Vallitalea longa: one gene and its partner. The protein of the gene in region 2 interacts with the protein of the main gene of each other region in a pairwise test. Links are inferred from orthologs where the notes say so. Each region holds a gene or a part of one and is shown on either strand. Other genes may lie near its edges.

Region 1 (3,421 bases), on a different replicon or contig from region 2:
AATTCAGCTCTTTGAAAACCTTCTGGTAATTTCTGATTGATTGTCTGTTCTATAACTCTAGCACCAGCAAATCCAATAAGTGTTCCTGGTTCTGCAAGAATTATATCACCTAACATTGCGAAACTAGCTGTTACTCCTCCAGTTGTTGGATCTGTCAGAACCGTTATATATAAAAGTCCAGATTCGCTATGCTTAGCTAATGCAGCTGAAGTTTTAGCCATCTGCATTAATGAAACTATTCCTTCCTGCATTCTCGCACCACCTGATGCAGTAAATATAATTATCGGTAGTTTTCTACTAGTAGCATGTTCTATAGCTCTTGTAATTTTCTCACCAACTACTTCTCCCATACTTCCCATCATAAACCTACTGTCCATCACTGCAATAACTACTTTTATACCATTTATCTTACCTTCACCAGTTATTACTCCTTCTACTAAACCTGTTTTTTCCCTTAGACAATTAATTTTATCAAGATATTCCGGAAAATCCAAAACATTCTTAGTAATAAGATCAGCATTTAGTTCTTTAAAAGAACCAGAATCAATGACTTGTGATATCCTTGATTCGCTATCCATTCTAAAATGCTTATGACATTTGGTACATATCTGATTTTTGGCATCAAAATCGTCTTTATAAATTATTTCTCCACAGTTATTACATTTTATCCATTTTCCTGAAGGTACTGATGGATCATTTACATCATCATAATCTTCTTTATTGTTTATTGTTGTTTTTATAGGTAATTTAATGTATTTTTTCTTTTTAAACAATTCTTTCATACATATACCCCTTTAATAATTAATTTAGTTAAAACAAATTGTATACATTAAGCTTGCTCTCGATAATGTCAAAAAATAGTAAAAGGTAATATCCAACCTAGGGAAATGGCAATAACTTAATTTTATAAATAGCATATAAAAACAGGCAAAATATTACCCTTTACTATTTTTTGTTATTATCTGTTCTTGATAGAATTTTTTATGTAGTATTTTAATTCTTCTATAAAAGTTTTATGAAGAAAAACTTTCTTTCAACCATTAGGTCAATATCTCAACTTTCCCACATAGAATATCGAACTGAGAAAGTTGAGTTAGTATTTCTTCAATTATCTCTCCATAAATTTTTCAATAAATGATGTATTATAATTACCTCTTATAAAACTATCATCATTTATTAATTCATATTGAAAATCTATGTTGGTATCTACACCTTCTACAATAAATTCACCAATAGCACTATTTAATTTTTTTATAGCACTTTTTCTGTCTTTATCAAAAACTATTAATTTAGCTATCATTGAATCGTAAGTAGGAGGTATTTTATATCCGCAGTATATTGCACTATCAACTCTTATATCTTTTCCGCTAGGCATGTGCAGAAAACTAATATCTCCAGGAGATGGTCTAAATCCTTTACTTGGATTTTCCGCATTAATTCTTAATTCTATAGCATGCCCTTTAATGTTGATATCTTTTTGGGAGTAATCCAACTTATCACCATTTGCAATTTGGATCTGCCCTTTAATTAAATCTATTCCTGTAACCATTTCTGTAACTGGATGTTCTACTTGAATTCTGGTATTCATTTCAATAAAATAAAATTCTCCAGTATCATTTAATAAAAATTCTACTGTTCCAGCATTTCTATAATTAATAGCTTTAGCTGCTTTTACAGCTACTTCACCCATTTTTTTTCTAAGTTCATCAGTTATTGCTGCTGAAGGAGATTCTTCCAAGACTTTTTGATGCCTTCTCTGCATTGAACAATCCCTTTCACCTAAGTGTACTGTATTACCATAATTGTCAGCTAATATCTGAAATTCTATATGTCTAGGATTAGTAATATATTTCTCTACATACATAGTATCATCACCGAAAGCACTTTTTGCTTCAGCACTAGCAGTTTTATAAGAATTATATAGTTCATCACTGTCATTAGCTATTCGCATTCCTCTTCCGCCACCGCCTGCAGATGCTTTTATTATAACAGGATATCCAATCTCTTCTGCTATCTTTACAGCTTCCTCCACATTGGCTACAGCTCCTTCTGATCCTGGAACTACGGGAATATTATTTTCAACCATTGTTTCTCTGGCCTTTGATTTGTTACCCATCCTATCCATCATATCACCAGTTGGACCTATGAATGTAATATTACATTCCTCACACACTTTAGCAAATTTACTGTTTTCAGAAAGAAATCCAAATCCTGGATGAATTGCATTGGCTCCTGTCACAATAGCTGCACTTATTATCTTTTTAATGTCAAGATAACTATCTTTTGCTGGGGCCGGTCCAATACATATAGCTTCATCTGCTAACTGTGTGTGTAGAGCTTCTTTGTCAATCTCTGAATAGACTGCCACTGTCTGTATATTCATTTCTCTACATGCTCTTATTATTCGTACAGCGATCTCGCCTCTATTTGCAATAAGGATTTTATTAAACATATTTCACCTACTTTCCAAAACATTACATTCATTTTATTTAGCAATAAATGTTAGTTCACCAGTAACAGCTGTTTCTCCATCTACAGATGCAACTACTTTTCCTACTCCTACTGGTCCTTTTCTCTTAATAATATCTATTTCTAACTTCAATCGGTCTCCAGGTACAACTTTTCGTCTTATTTTGGTTTTGTTAATACCTCCAAAATATGCAGTTTTCCCTTTCATCTCATCTAAACTTAGTAAAGTAACTGCTCCCACTTGAGCAAGAGCTTCTACTATAAGTACTCCAGGCATAACTGGTTCATTAGGAAAATGTCCTTGAAAAAAATAATCATTGATAGATACATTTTTGAATCCTACTCCTCTTTTACCTGGTTCTAATTCTGTAATTCTGTCAATTAATAGAAATGGATATCTATGTGGGATAATCTTTTGAATTTCTGTTACATCTAACATAATAACAACCTATTCCTTTCTTTAAAAATATAGATTAATAGTGCTTATATACTATTATAATATCTACGGTTTTATTTTAAATAAAGGCTGATTATATTCTACTATCTCTTCATTTTTAACCATAATATCAACAATTTCACCTGAAATCTCTGCTTCTATATCATTCATTAATTTCATTGCTTCAATTATACATAGAGTCTTGCCCTTAGTTACTTTATCTCCAAGCTTGACATAATCTTCTTCATCAGGACTCGCAGCACTGTAGAATGTACCTACTATTGGAGATTTAACTACTATGGCGTTCTCATCTTCTATGTCCATATTAGAATCATCATTGACCTCTGATTCTTCATTCTTCTTTTTTTCTTGTTTCAATTTTGTATTGTCAACATCTAATGATTTATCTGATGTAATTATAGTCTTATTTTCTTTTCTTATAGATATTTTAAAACCCTCTTTTTCAATATCTACACGTGCTAACCCCTTTTCGCTTACTATATTAATAAGCTCCTT
Region 2 (3,383 bases):
TTCTTACTTACCATTAACGGTATATTCAATTCGTTAAGACGTTCTTCAAGCATTGGTACACATACAATTCCTCTTGCATTTTTAATCATGAAATTCATTGCTTCAGGAGTGATCTTCTCAGCAGCAATTAATAGGTCACCTTCATTCTCTCTATTCTCATCATCTACAACAATAATCATTTTTCCTTTTTTAATATCACTAATTGCTTCTTCAATAGTGTTAAATTTCATTTCCATTCACCTCTTAATTAATTTATACGAAATTCATATGATTCTGTATTAAGTTACTTTTTACAGTAACATATATCTATTACCTCTATAGGATGTTAATGTAAAATCTATTTTAAATAAATCCATTAGCAAGTAACAAGTCTCTATCCACTCTTGACTTCTTTGACACTTCATCTTTATCATTAGCCATGAGCTTCTCAACATATTTACCGATGATATCACATTCTATATTTACTTTGTCTCTAATTTTCTTGTTCAGTAAAGTTGTGTCCTTTCCTGTCAAAGGTATTATTGAAACCTGAAAACCATCTTCATAAACATCAGCAACTGTTAGACTTATACCATCCACAGCTACAGAACCTTTGCGGATTATTAACTTGTTTAACTCTTCATTCATATTGATTCTAACTCTAGTAGCGTTATCATCTTTTATCATACTACTGATAGTACCTATACCATCTATGTGTCCTGTCACAATATGTCCACCAAACCTATCCCCCACTCTTAGAGCAGGTTCCAGATTGACTAAGCTATTTTCACTCAGTCCTCTGATATTGGATTTTGACATTGTTTCAGGCATGACATCAACAGTAAACATTGTATTATCATATGATGTTACAGTAAGACAAACACCATTTACGGCAATACTGTCACCTACTTTGATATCACTCATTAATCTATGAGATTTTATAGTCAGTTTTGCAGAATCAATTCCTTTTTCTACCTTGACTATTTTCCCTACTTCTGCTATTAATCCTGTAAACATAACATTCCTCCCTTTAATCATGGTTTCGGTTTTACTTTGGCTCTTATCATAATATCTTCATCAATCTTTTTGATATTCATGTCTTCTAACATATGAGCATCTTTGATAAGTGGTATACCTATTCCGCCTATTGACGTTTTCGCATTGTTGCCTCCAATAATCTTAGGAGCTATAAAAGTAATTACTTCATCTACGATACCTGCCTCTAAGCAACTGAAATTCAAGCTGCTTCCTCCTTCTAATAGGATGCTGTCGATTTCCATTTCTCCTAATATACCTATCAATTGTTTTATATCAACCATATTGTTTTTCTTGTTTATAATAAGAACCCCTATTCCTTTTTTCTCTAGATTCTTTACTTTCTCTTTTGGTGCATCAACAGTAGTTGCTATAATTGTTTTTCCTTTTCCAGTTATGACATTAGCATCTAGAGAGATTCTACATTTCGTATCAACTACTATACGTATGGGATTTATACCTCTATCATTAGGCAATCTTGTTGTCAATAAGGGATTATCTGTGATAACAGTTCCGATTCCTACCATTATCCCTTTTACTTCATGCCTAATTCTATGAACATATTCTCTAGATTTCTTACATGAAATCCATTTGGATTTGCCAGTTACAGAAGCGGTTTTTCCATCTATTGTCATAGCGGTTTTCAATATGCAGTAAGGTTTTTTTGATGTTATATACTTGATGAATATTTTATTCAATTCCTTGATTTCATCTTGGCATACACCACATATGACTGAGATACCATTATTCCTTAGTTTTTCTACACCTTTACCAGATACTAATGGGTTAGGGTCTATAAAACCTATTATTACCTGTTTTATTCCATTTTCTATAATTGCATCAACACAAGGAGGTGTCCTTCCGTAATGGGTGCATGGTTCTAGGGTTACATACATAGTAGCGTCTTTTGGATTTTCTTTGCAGCTATTCAGTGCATTGATCTCGGCATGGTTGCCACCTAATTTAGCATGATAACCTTCACCTATTATTCTTCCTTGTTTTACTATTACCGCTCCAACTAAGGGATTAGGGCTAACATGTCCTAAGCCTTTTTTTGATAGTCTTATAGCTCTTTTCATGTATTTGATATGTTCTTGTTCCTGATACGGATTATTGGTTTTATTGGGTTTTAACTGTTTCATTGCGATTTATCTACCTCCTAGTACAAACCTGTAACATAAGTTACACTGATACTAATTAAAGATAGAAATCTGCAAGGGATATGATGTGAGAAGAATTTTATTAATTGATATATCTCGAAATAAGATACCAATGTGTATATTAATATTTATTGTATAATAACAAAAAAGTCTACGCCTCATAAAATATTATAAGAAAAATAGAAAGTAGAACTTTCCTATATTACAAAAAACCTTGAAGAATATTTTCTTCAAGGTGATTATATACATGAGTTTAGTTAATAATCATTAACTAAGATATTACGCAACAACAAAAGCACTTAATACTTTCGTCATTTCCTTCTCTCATCCAGACTTTACTGTCGGTCTTGGAATTTCACCAAGTCAGTTTTCACTCGCGGACTTTACCGCCGGTCGGGAATTACACCCTGCCCTGAAGGTTTCTATTCAATTAACATAAGTATAACACAAATTTCATTAAATGCAAGAGTAAAATTGTTTACATAAGTTTTAAAGTGACATTTTAAGTATATTTATAATTATATATGTAAGTAGTTTAATGCAAATAAGTTTTTATTAGTTTCTTGAATTCTTGTTTCTCTGATATTTCCTTGTAAGTGCCTTTTCCTATTACTTTACCCTTTTCCATCAAAAGTATTTCATCGAATTTAGCTAGATTCTCCGATAGATCATGAGTTACCATTATTATTGTTTTGTCTTGAAGATCCATCAGCATGTTCTCTAATATTTCAGTGGTCTTACTATCAACAGCTGCAAAAGGTTCATCCATTAGACATATCTCTGTACTTGATGTAAGCATTCTTATAATACTCAAGACTTGTTTTTCTCCTCCACTCAAATTCTGTGAATTATCTTGTGTTTTTAGATTATCAATAATCTTCAATCTTAGATTATCAGTTACTCTATTCAAACTTGATTCCTGATAGGAAGAAAATACCGTTGCATTATTTATAAAACTATCAGAAAATATATGCTCATTTTGGTTAAGGCAATACATGATATGTGCTGTATCTATAGAATCTATGTTTTCTCCATCAATATCTATTCTCCCACTAATTGGAGTAATATAGTTCATCAATCCATTAATCAAAGTAGATTTTCCTGAACCATTATGACCGATTAATGCATACTTCTTACCTTTAACGAATTCATAACTGAAGTTATCCAAAGAAAAATTATCATATCTGAAGCTGATATTTTCAAAAGTGA

Evidence for each region.
Region 1: the proteins of ribD (region 2) and QMG30_RS21910 interact in binary tests that used the Escherichia coli proteins (3 or more experiments, as listed by UniProt). The link is inferred for Vallitalea longa from one-to-one orthologs.

Annotation. Positions count from the first base shown.
Region 1 is NZ_BRLB01000022.1:27,072-30,492, forward strand. Bases 281-3,210 are described here. They hold QMG30_RS21910 (acetyl-CoA carboxylase biotin carboxylase subunit), read right to left. Parts: upstream 2,453-3,210; coding sequence 1,109-2,452; downstream 281-1,108. Other genes in these bases: accD (acetyl-CoA carboxylase, carboxyltransferase subunit beta), read right to left, coding at 281-782; fabZ (3-hydroxyacyl-ACP dehydratase FabZ), read right to left, coding at 2,486-2,908; accB (acetyl-CoA carboxylase biotin carboxyl carrier protein), read right to left, coding at 2,972-3,210. Outside these bases: more of accD, read right to left, coding at 1-280; more of accB, read right to left, coding at 3,211-3,421. UniProt on the Escherichia coli protein: This protein is a component of the acetyl coenzyme A carboxylase complex; first, biotin carboxylase catalyzes the carboxylation of the carrier protein and then the transcarboxylase transfers the carboxyl group to form malonyl-CoA.
Region 2 is NZ_BRLB01000025.1:9,242-12,624, reverse strand. Bases 86-2,977 are described here. They hold ribD (bifunctional diaminohydroxyphosphoribosylaminopyrimidine deaminase/5-amino-6-(5-phosphoribosylamino)uracil reductase RibD), read right to left. Parts: upstream 2,157-2,977; coding sequence 1,014-2,156; downstream 86-1,013. Other genes in these bases: QMG30_RS22795 (ATP-binding cassette domain-containing protein), read right to left, coding at 2,710-2,977; QMG30_RS22805 (riboflavin synthase), read right to left, coding at 343-996; QMG30_RS22810 (bifunctional 3,4-dihydroxy-2-butanone-4-phosphate synthase/GTP cyclohydrolase II), read right to left, coding at 86-230. Outside these bases: more of QMG30_RS22810, read right to left, coding at 1-85; more of QMG30_RS22795, read right to left, coding at 2,978-3,383. UniProt on the Escherichia coli protein: Converts 2,5-diamino-6-(ribosylamino)-4(3h)-pyrimidinone 5'-phosphate into 5-amino-6-(ribosylamino)-2,4(1h,3h)-pyrimidinedione 5'-phosphate.